4 regions of the Bacillus sp. GM2 genome follow, and region 2 is predicted to be linked to each of the others. Evidence: riboswitches for the same ligand, from Rfam matches in the RefSeq annotation. Region 2 holds a riboswitch; each other region holds the start of a gene.

Region 1 (5,936 bases), 490 kb from region 2:
CTGTCGCCGGTCTTTTTGAATATATTCAGCCTGGCAATACGCGAAGCCGCTTCCCGGAGCCGCTCTTCGCTTGTCAAGAGGCCGACTCTCACATACCCTTCTCCGTGTTTGCCAAAGCCGATCCCGGGCGCTGTGACGACATTCGCTTTTTCGAGAAGCAGATCGGAAAAAGCCTCGGATGTATACCCGGCAGGGACAGGCATCCAGGCGAAAAAAGAACCTTGCGGAGCATCCGCGTGCCAGCCGATTTCACGGACCGCACGAATCCATACATCCCGCCTTTTTTCGTAGCGCTCATTTTGCTCCTTGACACACGCTTGGTCTGATAGAAGCGCGGCTGCCGCGGCGTCTTGGACCGCTTTAAAAAGGCTGACATACATATGGTCCTGATAAAGGTTCAGCGCTTCGATCACAGAGGCGTTGCCAACTGCAAACCCAACCCGCCATCCAGCCATATTATACGTTTTGGAAAGCGTGTAAATTTCGATTCCTGTGTCTTTTGCCCCCTCCGTTTCGAGAAAGCTGACAGGCCTCTTGCCGTCGTAGCCAATCGCACCGTAGGCAAAATCGTGGATGACGCAAATCCCGTTCGACTTGGCAAACCGGACAGTCTCTTCGAAAAAAACAGGTGTGGCTTGGGCACCGGTTGGATTGTTCGGATAATTTAAATACATGAGCTTCGCTTTTTCTTTCACTTCCTTCGGAATCCGGCTGTAGTCAGGCAGAAACTGATTGTCCGCTGTAAGCGGCATCGTTTCCATGTTCGCTCTTGCCAGTTCAACGCCCGACCAGTAGTCGGGATAGCCGGGATCGGGAACGAGCACGGCATCCCCCGGATTTAACAAACATTGCGGAAGCTCGACAAGACCGGCTTTTCCGCCGAACAATACAGCGACTTCACGTTCGGGATCGAGCTCTACGCCGTATTCCCTTTGATAGAACGCGGCTGCCGCCTCCTTGAGTGAACGGCTGCCGCGAAAGGAGGAATACTGATGGTTTTCAGGGTTGCGGACGGCTTGTGCCATTGTATCAACGATGTGATCCGGTGTCGGCTGATCGGGATTTCCCTGACCGAGATTGATGACATCATGGCCGGCGGCGATTTTTTCATTCACCTTTTTCACCAAGGAAGCGAAAAACTGCTCAGGCAGCTGTTTCAACACATCTGAAAGCTCAAATTTCATACGATTCACCCGCTTTTGAAAAATTCTTGAAATGATAGTCCATCATCATATATTGTTAAATGTAAAATGTAAAGAAAAAAATGAGGTGATCCAGATTGAAGCTGACAATTTCATGCCTGCAATTCGATATCGCATACGGCAATCCTTCTGAAAATTTTAAAAAAGCGGAGCAGCTGATCGAACAGGAAAGCCGAAATGCGGATGTCCTTCTCCTTCCCGAGCTGTGGACCACGGGTTATGATTTAAAAAATCTCGGCTCCATCGCAGATGAAGAAGGCAGGCAAACGAAGAAATGGCTGCAGGAAACGGCAAAAGCAAACCGTGTCTATATCATATGCGGTTCAGTCGCCGTTAAGAAAAAAAGCGGTGTGTACAATATCATGTACATCGCAGACAAAAACGGACATTTGATCAAAGAATACAGCAAAGTTCACCTTTTTCAGCTGATGGACGAACACCTCTATTTGTCATCGGGCTCAGGCGACGGGAGCTTCGAGCTTGAAGGGTTCCCGGCTGCGGGGTTTATCTGCTACGACATCCGTTTCCCCGAATGGATCAGAAAACATACGAAGGACGGTGCGGGCATCATCTTTGTATCGGCGGAATGGCCGCTCGCCCGCCTCGATCACTGGCAAAGCCTTTTAAAAGCCAGAGCGATTGAAAATCAGTGCTTTGTCGCAGCCTGCAACCGGGCGGGAAAAGACCCGGCAAACGAATTTGCGGGCCACAGCATCATCATTGATCCGCTCGGCCGCACCCTCGCTGAAGCAGGACGCGGAGAAGCGGTCATCAGGGCTGAAATCGACCTCGTGGACATTGAAAAAGCGCGGGGGCAAATTCCGGTTTTTGAGGACATTCGCAAAGATTTATATTAAAAAAGTGTTGACAAGAAAACTGAGATGCTGGTAACATTTTCAGCAACTGACCGAACTGAAATTTCAAAATTTTATATTGATTTCTCTTATCGAGAGTTGGGTGAAGGACTGGCCTAATGACCCCAACAGCAACCGACCGTAATACCATTGTGAAATGGGGCGCGAAATTCTGCGCCGCTAGGGCACGGTGCTAATTCCATCAGACTTTGAATTCTGAGAGATAAGAGAGGCGAACGCGACAAATCAGCCTCTTTCTCTCGATGAGAAAGAGGCTTTTTTATTGTTAACGACATTTAGGGGGAATCACACATGACCGTAACGAAAACCGCAGCATACGAAACTTTGACCGAAAGCTCCGCGGCCGCGCTGGCCGTCCGCCTTGGGCTTTTTCCAAGCAAAAGCACCCTGACATGCCGGGAGATCGGGGACGGAAACTTGAATCTCGTCTTCCGCGTGTATGACAAAGAGCAGCAAAAAGGGCTGATCATCAAGCAGGCGGTGCCTTATGCAAAAGTCGTCGGCGAAAGCTGGCCGCTGACGCTTGACAGGGCGAGAATCGAAAGCAGTGCGCTGATCCGCCAAGCCGAGCATGTCCCGCACCTTGTCCCGAACGTGTACTATTCTGACACCGAGCTTGCCGTCACCGTATTGGAAGACCTTTCTCACTTGGAAATCGCCAGAAAAGGACTGATTGACGGGAAGGATTATCCGCACCTGTCGGAAGACATCGGAGAATTCCTTGGAAAAACGCATTTTTACTCGTCTGAATATGCGCTTGACCCAACAGTTAAAGGGCGGCTTGTGAAGCAGTTTACGAATCCGGATCTGTGCGATATTACAGAAAGCCTTGTGTTCACAGACCCTTTCTTTGACCATGAGACGAACGATTTCGAAGAAGAGCTTCGCGATGAAGCGGAAGATCTTTGGCGCAATGAAGCATTAAAAATTGAAGCGGCAAAACTGAAACAGCGCTTTTTGTCTGCGGAGGAAACGCTGATCCACGGCGACCTGCATACAGGCAGCATTTTCGCCAGTGAAGAAGCGGAAACGAAAATCATCGACCCAGAATTTGCATTTTTCGGCCCGATCGGGTTTGACATTGGACAGTTTATCGCCAACCTGCTGCTACACGCGCTTTCCCGCGAAGAAAACAGGCGGGCTCCTTTATACCGCCATGTCGAGACCGTCTGGCATACGTTCAGCCGGACATTCAGCGAAGCATGGGAAAACGATGCTCTTGACGCTTGCAAAAATGAGAAAGGACGTCTTGAATCAGTCCTAAAACAGGCGTTTGAAGACGCAGCAGGCTTTGCCGGCTGCGAAATGATCCGCCGGACGATCGGCCTTGCCCATGTGGCGGACCTTGATACGATCGTTCCGTTTTCCCGGAGAATCAGCCAAAAAAAGCTCGCCCTTAAAATAGGCGCAGCATTCATAGAAAAACGCAGCGGTTTCCGGACGCCAAAAGACTTGATTGAAGCGTTTCGGAACGCGCTTAAGGAGTGAATGACATGCCTGAACAATTTGCGGTGCCCCGCTCTGTCGAATGGGAAGAAACATCGGTAAAAATCCTGAACCAGCAAAAGCTTCCCGAAAAGACGGAATACCTGCACCTCACAACAAAAGAAGACGTCTATGATGCGATCCAAACGCTGAAAGTGAGAGGTGCGCCTGCCATCGGCATTACAGCCGCCTTTGGACTCGCCCTTTGCGCACAAAGCATCGATACATCTGACGTTTCCGCGTTTCTGTTGGAACTCGGCAAAATCAAAGATGAACTCAGTCAGGCAAGGCCGACAGCCGTCAATTTATCCTGGGCTCTCAATCGGCTGGTAAAAAGTGCGGAGGACGCAAAATCGGTCAATGAAGCAAAAACAAATCTGATCCATGAAGCCATTCAGATCCAGGTTGAAGACGAAGAAACGTGCCGGCAAATCGGACAGAATGCACTGCATTTGTTCAAATCGGGTGACAGCATCATGACCATCTGCAACGCCGGCTCGATTGCGACAAGCAGGTACGGTACGGCCCTTGCCCCGTTTTATCTTGCCAAAACAAAGGACCTCGACCTTCATATTTATGCCTGTGAAACGAGACCTGTCCTGCAGGGGGCGCGCCTGACGGCGTGGGAGCTTATGCAGGGGGGAATTGACGTGACGCTGATTACAGACAGCATGGCTGCCCATACGATGAGAGAAAAAAACATTTCTGCCGTCATTGTCGGAGCGGACAGGATCGCGAGAAACGGAGATACAGCCAATAAAATCGGAACATACGGCTTGGCAATCCTCGCCAAAGCCTTTCAAATCCCGTTTTTTATCGCCGCTCCCCTGTCAACTTTTGATGTTTCGATTTCATGCGGCGGCGACATTCCGATTGAAGAACGCGATCCGGATGAAGTCAGGCAGATAAACGGAACGCAAATAGCGCCGCAAGAGGTGCCAGTGTTCAACCCTGCTTTTGATATCACGCCGCACGATTTAATCTCTGGAATCATTACGGAAAAAGGGATTATCACAGACAGGTTTGAAGAAGAAATTGAAGCGCTGTTTTCCGCTGAAGCCCTTACTTGAGGCCGCTTTAGCGGATTTTAATCGATTTGATGATGTCTTTCTTCTGCTCTTCAGTCAACACTTGCAGCTTGACGAACAATTCCGCGTATCCTGCTATTTTTTTTGGGCGGTTCGTTTTCACTTATTCGTCCTCCTTTTTTACCAAGACCAACATTTTTAACTTAATAAAATTATATGTCGCTGACGAAAAAAAGAAACGGCGTACTCGTATATTATTTTCCCTTATACGCAATATTTTCGATGTCGAGCAGCACCGCTTTTTTATCCGTTTCATTTCCGGAGTACCCCGTCAAAGAACGATTTTTGCCGATGACACGGTGGCACGGGACCAAAATCGGCAGCGCATTTCTTTTATTAGCCTGGCCGATTGCGCGAACCGCTTTCGGATTCCCGACGGCGCACGCGATATCTAAATAGCTCCGTGATTCACCGTACGGGATCGACTGCAGCGCCTTCCACACTTTTTTCTGAAACTGGGTTCCATCCTGGCGGAGAGGAAGGGTGAACGTTTTCCGCTCCCCCTTGAAATATTCTTCGAGCTGGCGCTTTGCCTCCTTCAACAATTCCGTTTCGGTCCGACGAAGCTCCAGGACGTCTTGCTGGAGCTGTTTTAGTTCATCTTTTTCAAATAGCAAATGTGTAATGTGGTTATTTTCCTCGACAATGTAAGCTTGTCCAAAAGGCGAGGTCATTTCAATATAAAAGCCCACGATGCGATTAAGCCTCCTCCTCATGATGCTGTCTGATCGGGAGAGTCAGGTGGAATGTCGTGCCTCTCCCTTCTTCACTTTCAACTTCGATTTTTCCATTATGCTCTTCAATAATTTTATAACTGACCATGAGCCCGAGTCCAGTGCCCCGTTCTTTTGTCGTGTAAAAAGGTTCGCCGAGCCTCTTCAATTTGTCTTCTGTCATGCCGATTCCTTCGTCAGCAAGCGAGATAATGATATGGTCGTCTCCTTTCGGTTTGATCGACACATATACGTTGCCTCCGTCAGGCATCACTTCGATCGCATTTTTCAAAATGTTGATAAATACCTGTTTCAGCTGATTCGGCTCGCAATAAATCAGCGGAATGCCGCCTTCGCACTTCAGATGCATCTGAACGTTGTCAAGGTTTGCCTGTGCGTGCAGCAAATCCATTGTGTCCTGCATGATTTTGACGATGTTTTTTTCTTCATACATAATCGCCTGCGGTTTTGCAAGGATGAGGAACTCCGTAATAATCGATTCAATCCTTTTGAGTTCTGATGTGATGACATTAAAGTAAAGCGCGTGATCCTCATTTTGGATGCTGCCTTTCA
Region 2 (5,936 bases):
AATCCGAATACGATTCAAAGAACCTACAATGAAATGGAAAGGATGGGCGTGGTGGAGACCAGAAGGGGACAGGGCACCTTTGTTGTTGAACATACGGAAGTCATCGATGATTTAAAGCGGGAGATGAGATCGGAAGTTATCGGGCAATTTGTCCAGAGCATGGAAGAGCTTGGCTTGTCTAAACAAGACATGTTGTCAGAACTTGACCGTTTTCTTCAGAAAGGAGATCCAAATGAAGATTGAGCTGAAAAATGTCACGAAGAAGTATGGCAAAGAGTATGCGCTCAAAGAGGCCGATCTGTCTCTTTCTCCCGGGAAAATTTACGGGTTGACAGGACCGAACGGCAGCGGCAAATCTACGATCTTGAAGCTGATCACAGGGCTCTCGTTTCCGGATTCGGGCTCGGTGCTGATCGGAGGACGGCCGGCAGCCAGAAAGGAGACGAAGAACATCGCCTATTTAACAGAGCTTGATATGTTCTACGATCCATTTCGGGTCAAGGATATGATTCACTTTTATGAAACCCAGTTTTTCGATTTCCGTATAAATAAAGCGTGGGACCTGTTAAAGGACATGAAAATCGACGGGGATAAAAAAATCGGCAAGCTTTCCAAAGGCAACCGGGGCAGGCTGAAGCTCGCGCTCACATTGGCGCGCGATGCAGCGGTCGTGCTGCTTGATGAGCCGTTTTCCGGTCTTGATCCGATGGTGAGAGAATCGATCGTCAAAAGCCTTCTTACATATTTGGAGCTTGATAAGCAGACAATCGTCATCGCCACCCATGAGATTCATGAAATTGAACAAATTTTGGATGAGGTCGTCGTCGTCTTAAATGGCCGAATTGAAGAAAAAAAAGATGTCGAACAGCTGCGCGAGGAATCAGGAATGTCGCTTTTGGAATGGCTGAAACGGTTTATTGAAGAAAAAAATTGAAAAGGCTGGAGGAGAAACAGTGGAAACACTTTTGGAATTAAAAAATGTATCAAAAACGATCAGGGGGAAAAAGATCATCGACGGCTTGAGCTTTGACGTGCGGGCAGGCGAAATATTCGGCTTCCTGGGTCCGAACGGCGCCGGAAAAACGACGACGATCCGGATGATTGTCGGGCATATGAACATCACCGCCGGTGAAATCGCCGTGTGCGGCGTCAGCGTAAAAGAAAATTTTGAAAAGGCTGCACGGCATATCGGAGCGATCGTTGAAAATCCGGAACTGTATAAATTTTTAACGGGCTATCAAAACCTTCAGCAATACGCGCGCATGACGAAAGGCGTGACGAAACAGAAAATTGACGAAATCGTCGAGCTTGTCGGATTGAAAAACAGGATCAACGATAAGGTCAAAACGTATTCTTTAGGAATGAGACAAAGGCTTGGCCTAGCCCAAAGCCTTTTGCACGATCCGAAGCTCTTGATTCTCGATGAGCCGACGAACGGGCTTGATCCGGCCGGTATCCGGGAAATACGCGATCATTTAAGAAAGCTGACGAGAGAAAGAGGTATGGCGGTCATCGTTTCAAGCCACCTGCTTTCAGAAATGGAGCTGATGTGCGACAGGATCGCCATTATCCAGAACGGAAAGCTCCGGGATATTCAACATGTGCACGGACCCGCTCGGGATGAAAAGAAGCGCTATTATATTCAGGCGGATGACAATCAGGCTCTGATGCGGGAAGCGGCTGCCTTCAAAAAGATGAAGGTTGACGAAGCGGAAGGCGGGATAGAGCTCAGCCTTCAAAAGGATGAAGTGCCTGATTTGATCAAACACTTGTCAGACAGCGGTGTCCGCCTATATGAAGTGAAGGCTGTGAACAAATCGCTGGAAGACCGGTTCCTGGAAATCACCGCAGATAAGGAGGAAGCTCAGCATGTTTAATCTCATCGTAAATGAATGGATCAAAATTTTTAATCGAAAAGGCACATACGTCATGATCGCGATTTTGCTGTTATCTGCCATCGGGCTGGGCGTTCTCACAAAGACGATCGGGGAGACAGACCAAAACCCGGGCTGGAAAAAAGAATTGATGCAGGAAAATAAAGATATGAAAGAACTACTTAAAGGGGTCAATAATCCGGCACTTGAAAAAAGTTATGAACGGTCGATCGCCATTAATGAGTATCGAATCAAGCACGATTTGCCGGAAGACGGGGATTATACGGCCCTGTCGTTCATCAGCGATGCGAGCGGGATCATCTCCCTCGCCGGTCTGTTTGTGATCACAGTGGCTGCGGGAATCGTTGCGAATGAATTCAGCTGGGGAACGGTGAAGCTGCTTGTCATCAGGCCGATCAGCCGCTTTAAAATTTTGCTGGCAAAATATTTGACAGTTCTGCTTTTTGCATTGGCTTTGCTCTTCATTCTGTTTGCAAGCGCAGGAATAACAGGCCTAGCTTTATTCGGGGCAGGCGACGGCAGCCAGGTTCACTTGGTGTATGCCGGTGGAACAGTTGAAGAAAAAAGCCTGCTGTTGCACTTGGCCGGCAGCTATTTGCTGAATTCAATTTCGCTTTTGATGATGGCGACAATGGCCTTTATGATTTCAGCTGTTTTCAGAAACAGCTCGCTCGCCGTAGGTATTTCGATTTTCCTATTGGCTATGGGCGGAACGGTGACAAACCTGCTCGCGACGAAATTTGATTGGGTGAAATATATCTTATTTGCCAACACTGATCTCACTCAATACTTTGACGGATCTCCGCTTGTTTCAGATATGACGCTGGGATTCTCGATTGCGGTGCTCGCTGTCTATTTTATCGTTTTTCATGTGCTCGCTTTTGGTGCATTCACAAAAAGAGACATCGCTTCATAAGCGGTATTCACGAAAAAGCCTCACGCCGGTTTCCGGGCGTGAGGCTTTTTTAAATAAAATATAAAAAGACTGCTGACATTCGGTCAGCAGTCCTGTATGAAGATCAGCGGTTCACAGCTTACGCTTTTGTTACGTTAGCAGCTTGTGGTCCGCGGTTTCCTTCAACGATTTCGAAAGATACAGATTGGCCTTCTTCCAAAGTTTTGAAGCCTTCGCCTTGAATAGCAGAGAAATGAACGAATACATCGTCTTGTCCTTCAACTTCGATGAATCCGAAACCTTTTTCAGAGTTAAACCATTTTACTTTACCTTCTAGCATGAAATTTCCTCCTAAAGCGATAACGCTTAAATTCACTATTCTTGCTCTAAAACAAACTTCCAAGACGAAAACTCTTACAAAACTTTCTTCTTAAAGATAGTTCGAACAAAAATAATTACCTTTACTTTACCAGTGTTTAAGCGAAATTACAACTGCTAAACACAATTTTTTTAAAAAAAGTGAAATTTAATGATCAGGGTGAAAAATAAAGCATTGAAAAGAGAGTTTTTGAAATTTTCACGAATCTGATTGACAACATTTCAAAGAAGCTGTAAAGTTAGGTAAAACTTCATGCAACAACACTTCTTATTCAGAGAGGCGGAGGGAATTGGCCCTATGAAGCCTCGGCAGCGGGTTCTGCAAACAGCAGAATACTGTGCCACATCCAACAAGCCGTATGGGCTTGGAAGATAAGAAGAGAGCGGACCCACTCCATTTACTTCGTGTCGTCTAAGGCTTCTTCTTATTTTTTAAGAGGAAGCCTTTTTTGTTAGCCAAAAAGAGGAGGAAGATCATCATGATTACATTTGAAGGCGTTGAAAAGGTCTATGAAAGCGGCGGACAGAAGGTTCATGCGCTCAATGGAATCGACCTTCATGTGGATAAAGGGGAAATATACGGCGTCATCGGATTCAGCGGTGCAGGGAAAAGCACGCTGATCCGCTGTGTGAACTTCCTTGAAAAACCGACGGCCGGAAAGGTTTTCGTCGGCGGAAGAGACTTAATGTCCTTGTCGAAAGCTGAGATTCGCACTGTGAAAAGGAAGATCGGCATGGTGTTTCAGCATTTTAACCTGTTAAATTCAAAAACGATTTTCGCTAATGTCGCAGAGCCGCTCGCACTTGTCAAAACGCCGAAAGCCGAAATCAAGCAAAAAGTGACGGAGCTGCTCCGTTTTGTCGGACTTGAGGATAAAGCCCGCGATTATCCGGATCAGCTTTCGGGCGGCCAAAAGCAGCGCGTCGGGATTGCCCGGGCGCTGGCGACAAATCCGGAGGTTCTGCTCTGCGATGAAGCGACATCCGCGCTTGATCCGCAGACGACCGGCGATATTTTGAAGCTGCTGAAGCGCGTCAACGAACAATATAACATCACGATACTGTTAATCACCCATGAAATGAATGTGGCAAAAGAAATCTGCGACAAAGTCGCGGTCATTGAAAAAGGAAGGATCATTGAATCAGGCAGTGTGTTTGACGTATTTTCCGCGCCGGAAACCGAAACGGCGAAAAGCTTTGTCAAATCAGCCATCGACCACGAGATACCTGAATCGATTCAAAAATTAAATGTGAAGCACCTCTACCAGCTTCAATTTGTCGGCGAATCTTCCGGGAAGCCATTTCTTTCGCAAGTGGCAAAGCGGTTTGACGTAGAAGTCAACATTCTGCACGGAACGATTACAGAGCTTCAGGGAATTCCGTTTGGCAGCATGACGGTTGAACTGCAGGGGGAAGACGGTGAAATCGGGCGGGCGCTCGAATATATACGCAGAGAAAACATTCGCATCAGGGAGGTATAAGCATGCTTGTTACATATGACCAAATCATTGACGCACTGGTTCAGACGATTCAAATGACGGTTTTTTCTCTTTTATTTTCAAGCGTGATCGGCATTCCGCTCGGCATTTTGCTGGTTGTCACAAGAAAGGGGCATCTGCTTGAAAATCCGGCAGTTTTTACGGTTGTCAATATGATCATTAACATTTTCCGGTCCGTTCCGTTTATCATTTTGATGGTTGCTTTAATTCCGGTGACAAGGCTGATTGTGGGGACGTCCATCGGCACATCGGCAGCGATTGTTCCCCTGACTTTTTATGCCGGGCCTTACATCGCAAGGCTCGTCGAGAACTCTCTGCTTGAAGTCGACCCGGGAGTTATTGAAGCCGCTGAAGCAATGGGAGCGACTCCGCGGCAGATCATCTTCAGGTTTCTGATTCCGGAAGCGCTCGGCTCACTTGTGCTGAGTTTTACGGTGGCAACGGTCGGATTGGTCGGAGCGTCGGCGATGGCTGGTGCGATAGGCGCCGGCGGTCTGGGGGATTTGGCGATCACATACGGCTATCAAAGATTTGACACGATGACGATGATCATCACGGTTGCAATTCTCGTCATCGTTGTGCAGGGATTGCAGACATCCGGAAACGTTCTGTCAAAAAAATTGAGAAGAAGATAAACAAAGAGGGAGACGGCTATGATGAAAAAATTTGCATTTGTTGTGATCTTATTGCTGCTTGCGGGAGTGATCGCGGGGTGTGCGGCAGACTCTGATGCGAAAACGATTAATATCGGCATCAGCGGAACGGATACAAGAATCTGGGACTTTGTGAAGAAAAAAGCCGAGAAAGAAGGCTTAAAGCTTGAAATCGTCAAATACTCCGATTATGTTCAGCCGAACCAGGCTTTGGCGGGCGGTGACATAGACGCCAACGCTTTTCAGACGATATCTTACTTTAATGCATTCAAAAAGGAACGCAATCTTAAACTATCGCCGATCGGCACAACGATCATCGCTCCGATGGGCATTTATTCCGAGAAGTATGATTCGCCTGACGATATACCAAACGGCGCGGAAATCGCTGTTCCGAGCGAAGCGACGAACATGGGCAGAGCCTTGCTTCTGCTGGAGTCCGCCGGCCTTCTTCAATTAAAGGACGGATTTGACGGAAACGGAACGCTTGATGCGATTAAAGAAAATCCGAAAAAACTCAAAATCACAACGGTGGCCGCAGAGCAAACACCGCGCGTACTTCCCGATGTCGCTGCATCTGTTATCAACAACGGCATAGCGGTTGACGCCGGCTTCCACC
Region 3 (5,936 bases), 2.1 Mb from region 2:
CAGACCGGATGCGTTTAAATCCGAAAAACGCAATCATGAAGAAGACGGCGTACAGCATCGCATTCGCGAGAAAAACATACGTAAATGAAAAAGAAGCGACAATTCCGCCGAGCGCTGAGCCAACTGCCACACCTGCATTTTGGGCCACGTATACAGCGTTGAACGGCTTTCTGCCGCCTTCCGGCCAAACTGATCCGGCCATTGCATAGCATGCCGGAAAAACGATCCCTGATCCAAAACCGGCCAACGTTAAGAAAAGAATGTACTGGAACCAATCGTGAAAAAAGACGAGGCCAGAAAGGCTCGCAAACGTGATCACAATTCCAAGAACAACCGTTTTAAATCCGCCGATTTTATCGAATAGATATCCCCCGAACAGGTTGCCCAGCACATTTGCCCCTGAGTTCAGCATCAGCACAAATCCGGCCGCTGTCAGCGACTTTCCCAAATGCTGATGGATATAGATGGTATTCAGCGGCCATAAAAAAGATGCCCCTGTGACATTGATAAACATTCCGATGACCAATAGCCATAATGTGCGCGGCATAGCGTTTCCTTCTTTCTCTTTAGCATTCCCTCTAGATTCTATTCGTTTTGCCCATTTTTTTCAATTGACACGATTTCGATTTTCAACATAAAAAACCCCCTTTTTAAAGGGGGAATTTTTTTATGATTGCGTCATCCATTTCGGCTTTCCGAAGCCGGCGAATTCCCGATCGATCGCATCTTCGAAAGCTTTGGATTTTACCGCTTCTTTGAGATCTTTGGCGAATGGCTTGTCTTTGTTTTTTTCATCCACTACCACTTGATTGCGGTAGCGGTCAGGCATGTTCTCAAGCGCCAGCGCGTCCTGCAGCTTCATATTGGCGGAGAGAGCGAAATTGCCCGGGACAGCCGCGATATCCAGGTCATCGACAGCTCTTGGAAGATTGGCGGATTCAAGCTGTTTAAATGTCAGCTTTTTCGGATTTTCTGCAATATCCTGCACAGATGCTTTCAATGTGTCGACATCGCTTTTCAGCCGAATCAGCCCCTGATCCTGAAGCGTTAAAAATGCCCTGGCGGCATTGGCCGGATCGTTTGGCACAGCCACTTCCGCCCCGTTTTTGACATCGTTCAAGTCGTTATATTTGGCAGAATAGAGACCCATCGGAGCGGTCGGCACAGAAATGAGCGCCGCAAGATGTTTATTGTTTTCTTGATTGTATGATTTCATAAAAACCTCATGCTGAAACAAATTGGCGTCGAGTTCGCCTTCGCTTAATGCCGTGTTCGGCTGTACATAGTCGGTGAATTCGACAACTTCAACTTTGTAGCCTTTTTTCTCAAGTTCAGGCTGAATCGCTTTTTTGACCATATCGTAATACGGTCCTGCAGTAGCGCCTATTTTGATCGTTTTGCCGTCGCTTTCGGCATTGTTTCCGCATGCGGCCAGAAGCGCCAAGCTTAGGACCAGTACCAGCGCAGAAGTCCATTTTAATAACTTGTTCATGTATATCTCCTCCTCCAAAATAAAAAAAACTCTTTCAGCGCCTGAAAGAGTTGTTCAACTTATCTTTCAGAATGCGCCTGACATTCTGCTGGATTTAGCACCTTGCTCTGCTGCAGGTTGCTGAGATTTCGCCGGGCCAGTCCCTCCATCTCTCTTTATAAGCTCCATATTCGGTTTTTAAATGATTTCTCTATTTTACGTTTGAATATTTAGATTTGCAAGAAGTTTTTTGGCATAAACATTTTTTTCTTTTTAAGCTAAAATATAGTTATCAAACACGAAAGGAGACGAATCATGGAATCTATCATGCTGATCGGGTTTTTATCCTTCATTTTTTCCATCTGCTATCTTGCCTTTCATTTTATCAAAAGGATCTTTTCTCCAGGCAAAAGGTTTTCCAGAAAACTCTTTTATCCTTGTTTTGCAGGCGGACTTCTCCTCCTGATCATCTCTCTTCCTTATTACGATGAAGAAACATATGCCGTCGATGAGACAAAAACAGAGGACCTGACAACCGAGCTTCAAGAACTGAAAACTGAACACAGCGCTGTGCAAAAGGAGCAAACCGCATTAAAGCAGCAGCTCAATCAAGCAAACGAAAAACTGAAGGCAGTCAAAACGGAGAATGACACATTAAAAAAAGAAAATGAAAAACTGACAAAAGAAAAAGACTCGCTTACGAAAAAAACAAAATCGCTGTCAGAAAAACTGGCCAAGGCTGAAGAAAAAAGCGGCAGTGCCGAAGCCACTGTAAAAGAAAAGAACGCCACCGCTCAGGCCGGAACGTCACACAGCGCGCCCGCCGCTAAGAAAAGCAGCGGTGAAAGCAAACAGGAGTGCAAAATCAAAGGAAGCGTCAACCATATTTATCATACACCGGGAAGTACATATTATGACCGCACGAAAAACGTCGCTCGCTGGTTCTGCACAGAACAGGAGGCGCGTGATGCGGGGTACAGACCTCCGAAACGTTAAAAAAGCCGGCATACCGCCGGCTTTTTTTTACAGCTCTCTTCTTAATGCTGTCAGCACGTTCGTTCTTGTCGCTTTAATGGCCGGATTCAAGCCGGAAAGAATGGCGACACCTGCACTGATCAAGGTCGCGATGAGGACAAGACTGACCGGAATGTACGAGAAGGTGATGCTGAGCTCTGCCGCACTCGCTTCTCCTTCTGAAACCGATGATAAAATCACCGGTATAATCATGTTTACTAAAAAGCTGACGCCATATGAAATGATAATACCTAAAACAGATCCTAAGATACCGATATAGGCGCTTTCCAACAGGAACATTTTCCGGATCACGTTCGGGCTTGCCCCGATCGCTTTCATAATGCCGATCTCCTGCGTCCGCTCTGTAACCGCCATAGTCATCGTGTTGAAAATGCCGATCGCTGAAATCAAGACGGCAATGACTCCGACGAAGATCAGACCGATTTTAAAAGCCATGAAAAAAAGATTGATGCTATCGAGTTTTTTCGTTATTGAATCGACGTAGTAGCCTTTATCCTCCAAATCTGTTGTCAGCTGTCCGACATGTTCAAAGTTATCCGCGTAAACCGAGAGCGTTTTTTCGATCGTGCCGTTGTCTTTGTCCGCCTTCAGAAAACCGGTGATGTCTTTTTGCATGTCGTTGCTGACATAGACTGTTGAATCGCTTGCCCATTCATAAGAAGGTTTTTTCGTCACTCCGACAACTTTCAGATCATATGTTTTCGCTTTCCCTTCTTCTCCTGTTTTTTCATCCATTTTTGAGATCTTTAATTCAATTGTTTTGCCGAGAATATCTTCTGCGTATCCTTTTGGTTCTTTTACTTCCTCAGCATTATTTTCCATCTGCTTTTCATAATCTTGGGCTTCTTTTTTCGTCCAGAGATTCTTTCCGAAATGGTAGCCGACGACGATTTCATTCGGTGTTTTCGCTACGCGGCCGCGATCGAGTTTGATATTGGCTTTTTGCTCGGCGGCCATGTCGGTAATTGAGACATACTGAATTTGATTGTTTGTCCTGTTGCCCAACTTTGCTTCAGCAGGTGCGAAAACCTTCGTGCGCTCGATAATCGCGGACACATCTTTGCGATTTTCAAACTCTTTCAAGTCTTTCTTTTGAACTTTCTGATCGCTTTGCCCTTCTTTTCCGACAACATTTATCTCAGTCACGATCTGCTCTTTCATCAGCTGTTCAGTCATCGATTTTTGCAGGCCGAATCCGACGGATGCGAGCACGATTAAAAACGCGCAGGCCACCGTTGTTGCGAGAATGGTCATGAATACACGCAGGCGGTTTTTCTTCATATTTCTTCTAATGAACTTCAACTGATCCTTAAACTTCAACAGTCTCTTCCCCTTTCTCTAACACGCCGTCAGATAGATGAAATTTCGTATTGGCGATCGATGCCACTTCGTCATCGTGCGTGATGATCACAAATGTAATGCCGCGCTCCCTGTTCAGCTGCCGAATGAATTCCAGGATTTCCTGCTCTGTTTCGGAATCGAGGCTTCCGGTCGGTTCATCGGCTAAAATGATTGACGGATTCAAAATCAAAGCGCGGGCGATGCTGACGCGCTGCTGCTGTCCGCCTGAAAGCTCATTCGGATAGTGGCCGGCGTGGTTTTCAAGGCCGACGCGGTGAAGCATCTCATTGACGCGTTGCTTCCGCTCAGACGGATGAACACCTTTTAAAGTCAGAGGCAGCTCGATATTTTCGAAAGTCGTCAGGCTCGGAATCAGCTGAAAACTTTGAAAGATGAAGCCGAAATGTTCAAGCCTGAATGCCGCCCATTCTTTTTCGCCGTAATTCGTGACATCCGTGCCGTCAATGACGATCTTACCTTCTGTCGGGGCGATATAGCCGGAAATCAAGTTCAACAGCGTCGATTTTCCGGAACCGCTCCGTCCGACAATGCAGGCGATTTCGCCTTTTTCGACGGTAAGCGAGACATCCTTTAACACTTTAATTTCATTTTCCCTCCCCTTTTTGCCGACTTTAAACGAGTGGTGAATATGCTCTACACTGATCATTTGTAAATCTCCTCTCCATTATGGGTTACAGCTGTTTTATTTTTTTAAAAATCAAGAAGTAACTGATTAAAAACCCGACTGCCGAACCGATCAACATACCGAAGATATAGCTGGACAGGCTTGAGCCAGAGGCTGTCCCGAATCCCCCGATGCCGAATAAAATCACGAGAATTTGGATCGGCCGGTCCATTTTTCCCCAAAGGAAAAAATGTCCGTTCCGTTCAATCTGCTGTCTGATAAAGCAGAAGTAGCCGATCATATAAAACAAAATCCCCATGGCGAGCGGAATAAGCGTAAAGGCCAGGCTGCCGTATTGAATGCCGAAATGGTTGAGGTACATGATCGGCGTTATATAATCCAATAGTTCTGTTTCACCATAAAAGAAAGCAGAGTGACCTCCAAAGAAACTCCGGATGATTCGAAGGTTGGCCAACGGAAGCCCGATCAGCAAATACGGCAGGATCGACGTTGAAAATGCAACGACCAGCTGGGCCAGCGGATTGCCGGTCATCGCGCCCGCCGCCATGACAAGCGAGTAGACCATAAAGCAGAAAATGACCGACCCGATAAAATACTCATGAAAATGAATGACATCAACCTTATACAAAATAATCAAAGCGTAAGATAATAAGTAAGATAATAGCTGAGCTGTTAAAAGAATTGAAAGGCCGAAGACATATTTCGTATTGAAAATGATGCCGCGCCTATAAGGGAGGCCGAGTGTGAAATCAAGCGTTCCTCTGCTACGTTCAAACCCGATCTGGCTGAGTGCAAGCGCGACTCCTCCAACCCAGAACATTCTCATAGCCCCGCCTATCTCATAATCTTTATATAAAACGCACTCCATATCGGGAAATTTTTTCAGTTCTGCAAGGCATCCTTGGTACTGGAAATAATCATTCAAAAGCGTAAGCGGTTCACTCAGCATCACCGCTGCAAACACAACTAAAAAAATCCAGAAATGCTGTTTCCACTCTTTATATAAAAGTCCGCGGTCTACCATCTTCGCTTACCTCCATACTTCGCGATGAATACTTCCTCAAGACTGACCGGAAGCTCGTTCCAAACTTTCGGAGACAAACTTTTAAGAAATTGTTTGCTCACATCATCTTCTTTCGGAATCAACACCGTATAAAAGACGCCGGTGTGATCCAAAACAGGGATTTCCCTTTCTCTGATTTTCAAATTGACATCTTCTTCAAATGCCATTTGGATTTTAATAAAATCGCCTTTCAGCTCGTCAAGATCCATAATGTTCGACAATGTATTGTCTTCGAGAAAACCGATTCGGTTGCACATTCTTTCAATATCCTCAAGCCTGTGGGATGTGATGAGAATCGTCGTGTTGTTTTCAGCCACTTCATCGACCATCAGCTGGAGAACGTCTTGTCTTGTGACGGCATCAATGCCGTCTGTCGGCTC
Region 4 (5,936 bases), 700 kb from region 2:
CGAACAGCTCCTGCGCTTCATATGTGCCGTAGTAATCGCCGACTCCGGCATGGTCTCTTCCGACGATAAAGTGCGTGCATCCGTAGTTCTTTCTGACAAGCGCATGGAAGATCGCTTCCTTCGGCCCCGCATAGCGCATCGCCGCCGGAAAAACGCCGAGAAAGACGCGGTCTTTCGGATAGTAGCCGTCAAGCAGCACCTGATAGCTTTCCATGCGGACATCAGCCGGAATATCGTCTGATTTTGTTTCCCCGACGAGCGGATTGAGGAAAAGGCCGTCTACCGTCTCGAGCGCCGTTTTTTGAATGTATTCGTGCGCTCTGTGAACCGGATTTCTCGTCTGGAATCCGACAATCGTTTTCCAGCCGAGTTCTGCGAATTTTTTTCTTGTTTCCAGAGGTTCGAATGTGTGCGCCGGGAATTGCTTGACGCTCCGTTTAATGAGAGTGATCGGCCCGCCCACATAAACGCTGCCGCGGTCAAACAATTTTTTGACGCCCGGATGTTCGAGTTCGTCGGTTTTATAGATATTGACGGCTTCCGTTTTCTTGTCCGGCGTATAGATATCTTCGATCTCAATGACGCCGTAGGTTTCCCCATTATAGGTAAGGCGGACGGTGTCACCCGCTTTTAAGCTTAAAGCTTTTTGCTCGTCAACAGGCAGAGTGATCGGAAGCGTCCATACTTCGCCGCTTGATAGTCTCATATTTTCGAAAACGGACAGATAGTCTTTCTCTGTCATAAAGCCTTGGAGCGGGCTGTACGCACCGATTCCGATCAGCTCCAAATCTGAAAAAGCCATTACATCAAGCTCAATTTCATGTGCGATGTGTTGAAAATCGTATGCTTCATTGACGCGGTTAACCAATACACCGCCGTGTGGTGCTAAACTCATAAACTTGTTTCCCCCTACTTTGTGTTTAAATTCCTCCGCCTTGTTCATGGACGGAGCTGTGCTCTTTTTTGACCGCTCTCATCAGGCTGATCGTTCCGACAGATGCCAGCAGAACGCTTGTGACAACAATAAGAGCGTAGTAGTCTCCTTTTAATAAAAGGCTGACCAGCATATAAGATAGGCTTAATGAAAGGAACGGCGAGACGACCCATACTTTCAGCATCGTTTTGACCACTTGTTTATGAAAGACGTTGCCGCCGTTTTTTGCCATTCCCATCCCTATAATAGAAGATGATGTGACTTGCGCAAGCGGAACCGGTAAACCGAAAATTGAACTGGTAATGACAAGCCCGGCCCCCGTTCCGGAAAGGATGATTCCCTCTCCTTTTGAAAACCTCGTAATCTTTTTGCCGTTTGTTTCAAGAACGCGCCTGCCCAGTAAAAGGGCGCCCAGCGCGACAAACAGCCCGCCGTAGAGCGTTCCTTCCCCGACTGTCAAAACATGCGCCGCCACCAGAGGTCCGACAGCATTTGCGACATTGTTCATGCCTGCTGAGAAGGCTTCAAAAAACCCGGTGATCAACAGAATCACCGCCAAAACCTTTGCTTTCTTTCCCGAGGCTGGACGTTTGATCGTTTTTTTCATGATGTTTGCCACCGCAAATGTAAATGTAAAAGCGACGATTGGTACAACGACCCAAAATGAGACGATGATAAGCAAAGATTTCACATACAAAACCTGGTAAGCGACACCTACTCCGACAACAGATCCGACCGTCACTTCACTTGTCGAAAGCGGGATGCCGAGTACATTTGCGATAAAGAGCGACAGTGCCGCCGATCCGATAATAATGCAGACGATTTCAAGCGAAATCACCCGTTCGGGAATGATGCCTGAGCTGATCGTTTTCACGACGTTTCCTCCGCCGATGACAGCGCCCGAGAGAACGCCTGCTGCACAGATTATTAGTGCGTGAAACTTCTTTTTGACGGCTTCAGATCCATAGGCGATTCCCATTGAAGCAGCTGCACCGCTCGCTCCGATATTCATCGCAAAAAACATGCTAAATAAAATGGCGGCAAGTTCCATGACTCATCTCCTTACTCGTGTAATCCACATTCTGTTTTAGCCGATCCGTTCCAGCGGCCTGATCGAAGATCATCCATTGTGAAGGCCGGAGAGGTGCACGGAGCGCAGCCGATGCTCGGGTAGCCTTGATCATGAAGCGGATTGTACGGGAGATCGTGCTTTGTCACATATCTCCAAATATCCTTCCACGTCCAATGAATGAGCGGACAAACTTTGATAGACTTGAATTTTTCGTCTTTGTTCAAAAAGTTCGTTTTGCTCCGCCCGGGCGATTGCTCGCGGCGCAGGCCCGACAGCCACGCCGGGTAGCCTGAAAGCGTCTCGCGGAGAGGAATGACCTTCCTCATTTCACAGCAGGAATTCGGAGCGGTCTTCCATAGTTCGTCCCCATATTCTTTCGCCTGCTCTTCGACGGTAAGCTCCGGTGTTTTCATGATAATCTGAAGGCCTGGATATCGTTCTTTGACAGCGTCGATCGTTTCATACGTTTCTTTAAAATGAAGTCCCGTATCAAGAAAAACGATGACCGCATCTTTTTTCACCTTATAAATCAAATCGATCAGGACGATTCCCTCAATTCCGAAGCTGCACGCATATACAAGCTGATTTCCGTAATGTCCGTACGCCCATTTCAAGACGGACAGCGCTCCTTTATAAGAGTCATCTTCCTGAAAAGAGATATTCGGTTCCTCCCATGTGCTGTAAGTAAAAATTTTCGGTTCCCCCTTTTTTCGCCAACAAAAAAACGGCTTCCAGCAGAAAAAAACTGTGAAAACCGCCTCTAGTTTGTCTAGTCAGCTATTTCAATCTTATTTTTTCATTTTTTTCGATTTGAATGACTTTGCCGTCCTGAACAACGAATGTGATCGATCCGTAATTCATGTCTTTCAGCATGTCTTTCATTTTGATGATCACCTTTTCAAGCTGTTCATCTGTCTTCACTTCTAGCTCCTCCTCTGCCCCTAAAAATTAAAATCTTTCTTCCAAATTTGAAAGAAAGACGAGGAACTCCGCTATTCCTTATCTCTCAAAATGAGGGCATTTTGCTGGAAGTAGCACCTTACGCTTCACACGCAGGTTGCCGGGTTTCATCGGACCAGTCCCTCCACCGCTCTTGATAAGTTTGCTTTTGTTATTTTAAAATTTTAGCACAATTCGAACAAAAGTCAACCCGACTTTTTTTATAGGATTAATAAAAAATAAAAATAATCCGTTTTTACTATTTTTAAATCTGTAAAAAGACGCAAAAAAGCCGTTCTCCCATTAGGAGAATACGGCTTTTTTCATTAGTCCATCCAAGACTTGCTTTCAGGGTCTGTCTTCCATTCTTTCAGTTTGGCGGCATCCTGTTCGCTGATATATCCGCCGGCAAGCGCAGCCTCTGTCAATGTATCGTAATCAGTCAGCGTGCGGTATTCAACGCCCGCTTCGCTGAAGGCGGCGGCGGCTTTAGGAAGTCCGTAAGTGAAAATGGCGGCGACACCGAGCACTTCGCATCCCGCTTCTGTGAGAGCGGCTGCCGCTTCAAGGACGCTTCCTCCCGTTGAAATTAAATCTTCAATCACAACAACTTTCTGTCCTTTTACAACGGCGCCTTCAATTTGGTTTCCTTTGCCGTGCGCCTTCGGTTTGCTTCTGACGTAGCACATCGGCAGGCTCAGCCTGTCGGCGGCAAGCGCGGCATGGGGGATTCCCGCAGTTGCCGTACCGGCGATCATTTCGGCTCCGGGAAACTTGTCTTGAATCAGTCCGGCAAGCCCTGAAGCTATATCATCCCTTACTTCCGGATATGAAAGCGTCAAACGATTGTCGCAGTAGATGGGCGACAGGATGCCGCTCGCCCATGTAAACGGCTCGTTCGGGCGCAGGAAAACCGCTTTGATTCTTAATAAATGGTTTGCAATGTCTGTTTTCATGCCTTCGTTCCCTCCCACTCATGTCCTATTCTTCTGTAGGCTGACACAGGATCTTCCGCCTGGGTAATCGAACGGCCGACAACGATCGCCGACACGCCTTTTTCCCTTGCGTAGCCAGGCGTCGCCACCCGGACCTGGTCGTTGTTTTTGTCATCCGCCATGCGAATTCCGGGTGTCACGGTCAGAAAATCTAAAGACGCGGCCCGGTAAATGTGTTCGGCTTCATGGACGGAGCAGACGACTCCGTCAAGTCCGCTTTTTTCAGCCAGCTGGCTGTAGTGAACAACTGTATCGAGAAGCGGCGTTTCAATCAGCAGCTCATGCTGAAGCATTTCAGAAGAGGTGCTTGTCAGCTGGGTCACAGCAATTAATAAAGGGCGTTTCCGGCCTGCCGGAGTCCCCGCTTCAAGGCCTTCAAGCGCCGACTCCATCATTTGCTTTCCGCCTGCTGCGTGCACATTGACAAGGCTGACGCCAAACCCCGCCAGCCTTTTCATCGCCTTGTATACGGTCGTTGGAATGTCGTGGCATTTTAGATCGAGGAAAATGCGGCAGCCGCGCTCCTGCAACTTTTCAAGGATGGCCGGCCCTTCCTGATAAAAAAGCTCCATGCCCACCTTCACGAAAAGCTCTTCTCCATGAAACCGGTCCAAAAACGCATATGTTTCCTGTGCTGATGCAAAATCAAGCGCGATGATGGGCGGCGTATGTTTCATCCTTCCAGCTCCTTCCGATACACTCGTTCAACGAACGGTATCCGTATTTTTCTAAAACGCGCGGCAAGTCGGCGATGATTTCGGGACAAACAAACGGATTAACAAAGTTTGCCGTACCGACGGCGACTGCGCTCGCACCCGCCAGCAAAAACTCAAGCACATCTTCCGCTGACTGGACACCGCCCATGCCGATGATCGGAATGCTGACTTTCTGGCTGACTTCATGCACCATTCTGATGGCCACCGGTTTAACGGCAGGGCCTGATAATCCGCCGGTTTTGTTCGCCAAGATCGGCTTTCCCGTTTTTAAGTCGAGCCGCATCCCGATCAGCGTGTTGATCATCGTCAAACCGTCCGCTCCCGCTTCTTCTATGGCAAGAGCGATGTCGGTAATGTTCGCGACATTCGGCGACAGCTTCACATAGACGGGAACGCTCGCAACCTCTTTCACCGCTTTCGTCAGCTCACTGGCCATTTCCGGCTGCGTACCGAAGGCGATACCTCCCGTTTTCACGTTAGGGCAGGAAATATTCAGCTCGAGCGCATGAACGTTCGGCGCTTTGCTGATTTCTTCAGCCACTTCAACATAATCGTCGATCTGCGAGCCGGCGACATTGGCGATAATCGGTGTATCGAACTGTTCGAGCCACGGCAATTCGCGTTCCATGACAGCCTCTAATCCCGGATTTTGCAGACCGATGGCATTTAGCATGCCGGCTTGTGTCTCGGCGACGCGCGGCGTCGGATTCCCGAAGCGCGGTTCGCTCGTCGTCGCTTTAATCATGATCGCACCGAGACGTGAAAGATCGTAAAAGCTCGCAAATTCTCTCCCGAATCCGAAGCAGCCTGAAGCCGGCATGATCGGATTTTTTAATTGAAGGCCCGGCAAATTGACTTCAAGGATCATAACAGCACCTCCTGAGCTTTGAAAACAGGGCCGTCAAGGCATACCTTCACATAAGACGTTTCGCTTTCTTCCGTATGGCAGACACAGGCAAAGCAAGCGCCGATCCCGCATCCCATGCGCTCTTCCATCGACAGATAAACCTCTTTATCCGGATAGCGCTGTTTTAAAGCTTTCAGCATCGGCGTCGGTCCGCAAGCCATTATGCAGTCAAACTGAAGCCCCTCGTTTTCAATGATATCTGTAACAAACCCCTTTGAACCTCGGGTGCCGTCTGCGGTTGCCACATACACCCGGCCGAAACGGCTGAATTCCTGTTCGTAAAAGACATCTTTTGCAGAAGCAAATCCTAGCACATGGATCGCGTGCACCCCTCTATTTGTCAGCTGTTTGCTCAGCTCGTAAAGCGGCGGAA

The links. Region 2 has a riboswitch for S-adenosylmethionine ahead of ACVC9U_RS14255 (methionine ABC transporter ATP-binding protein). Riboswitches for the same ligand answer to the same signal wherever they lie in the genome.
Region 1: it holds a riboswitch for S-adenosylmethionine, as region 2 does, so the genes downstream of both, mtnK (S-methyl-5-thioribose kinase) here and ACVC9U_RS14255 (methionine ABC transporter ATP-binding protein) in region 2, are expected to answer to the same signal.
Region 3: it holds a riboswitch for S-adenosylmethionine, as region 2 does, so the genes downstream of both, ACVC9U_RS03460 (MetQ/NlpA family ABC transporter substrate-binding protein) here and ACVC9U_RS14255 (methionine ABC transporter ATP-binding protein) in region 2, are expected to answer to the same signal.
Region 4: it holds a riboswitch for S-adenosylmethionine, as region 2 does, so the genes downstream of both, ACVC9U_RS10650 (YezD family protein) here and ACVC9U_RS14255 (methionine ABC transporter ATP-binding protein) in region 2, are expected to answer to the same signal.

What each region holds. Positions count from the first base shown of each region.
Region 1 covers NZ_JBRKSZ010000007.1:2,107,865-2,113,800, forward strand. Annotated here, with positions in the region: gene ACVC9U_RS11705 (pyridoxal phosphate-dependent aminotransferase) at 1-1,184, opposite strand, end outside; gene ACVC9U_RS11710 (carbon-nitrogen family hydrolase) at 1,280-2,059, shown strand; SAM riboswitch class I at 2,143-2,286, shown strand; gene mtnK (S-methyl-5-thioribose kinase) at 2,369-3,565, shown strand; gene mtnA (S-methyl-5-thioribose-1-phosphate isomerase) at 3,571-4,632, shown strand; gene ACVC9U_RS11725 (methylated-DNA--[protein]-cysteine S-methyltransferase) at 4,845-5,342, opposite strand; gene ACVC9U_RS11730 (PAS domain-containing sensor histidine kinase) at 5,350-5,936, opposite strand, start outside.
Region 2 covers NZ_JBRKSZ010000007.1:2,601,785-2,607,720, reverse strand. Annotated here, with positions in the region: gene ACVC9U_RS14280 (GntR family transcriptional regulator) at 1-243, shown strand, start outside; gene ACVC9U_RS14275 (ABC transporter ATP-binding protein) at 233-934, shown strand; gene ACVC9U_RS14270 (ABC transporter ATP-binding protein) at 954-1,877, shown strand; gene ACVC9U_RS14265 (ABC transporter permease) at 1,870-2,811, shown strand; gene cspB (cold shock-like protein CspB) at 2,930-3,130, opposite strand; SAM riboswitch class I at 3,434-3,547, shown strand; gene ACVC9U_RS14255 (methionine ABC transporter ATP-binding protein) at 3,648-4,649, shown strand; gene ACVC9U_RS14250 (methionine ABC transporter permease) at 4,652-5,302, shown strand; gene ACVC9U_RS14245 (MetQ/NlpA family ABC transporter substrate-binding protein) at 5,324-5,936, shown strand, end outside.
Region 3 covers NZ_JBRKSZ010000007.1:476,496-482,431, reverse strand. Annotated here, with positions in the region: gene ACVC9U_RS03465 (MDR family MFS transporter) at 1-547, opposite strand, end outside; gene ACVC9U_RS03460 (MetQ/NlpA family ABC transporter substrate-binding protein) at 668-1,492, opposite strand; SAM riboswitch class I at 1,549-1,656, opposite strand; gene ACVC9U_RS03455 (sunset domain-containing protein) at 1,787-2,467, shown strand; gene ACVC9U_RS03450 (ABC transporter permease) at 2,495-3,826, opposite strand; gene ACVC9U_RS03445 (ABC transporter ATP-binding protein) at 3,816-4,514, opposite strand; gene ACVC9U_RS03440 (ABC transporter permease) at 4,540-5,517, opposite strand; gene ACVC9U_RS03435 (ATP-binding cassette domain-containing protein) at 5,511-5,936, opposite strand, start outside.
Region 4 covers NZ_JBRKSZ010000007.1:1,900,413-1,906,348, forward strand. Annotated here, with positions in the region: gene sat (sulfate adenylyltransferase) at 1-895, opposite strand, end outside; gene ACVC9U_RS10640 (inorganic phosphate transporter) at 921-1,985, opposite strand; gene ACVC9U_RS10645 (phosphoadenylyl-sulfate reductase) at 1,997-2,698, opposite strand; gene ACVC9U_RS10650 (YezD family protein) at 2,784-2,900, opposite strand; SAM riboswitch class I at 3,003-3,109, opposite strand; gene pyrE (orotate phosphoribosyltransferase) at 3,272-3,901, opposite strand; gene pyrF (orotidine-5'-phosphate decarboxylase) at 3,898-4,617, opposite strand; gene ACVC9U_RS10665 (dihydroorotate dehydrogenase) at 4,586-5,521, opposite strand; gene ACVC9U_RS10670 (dihydroorotate dehydrogenase electron transfer subunit) at 5,521-5,936, opposite strand, start outside.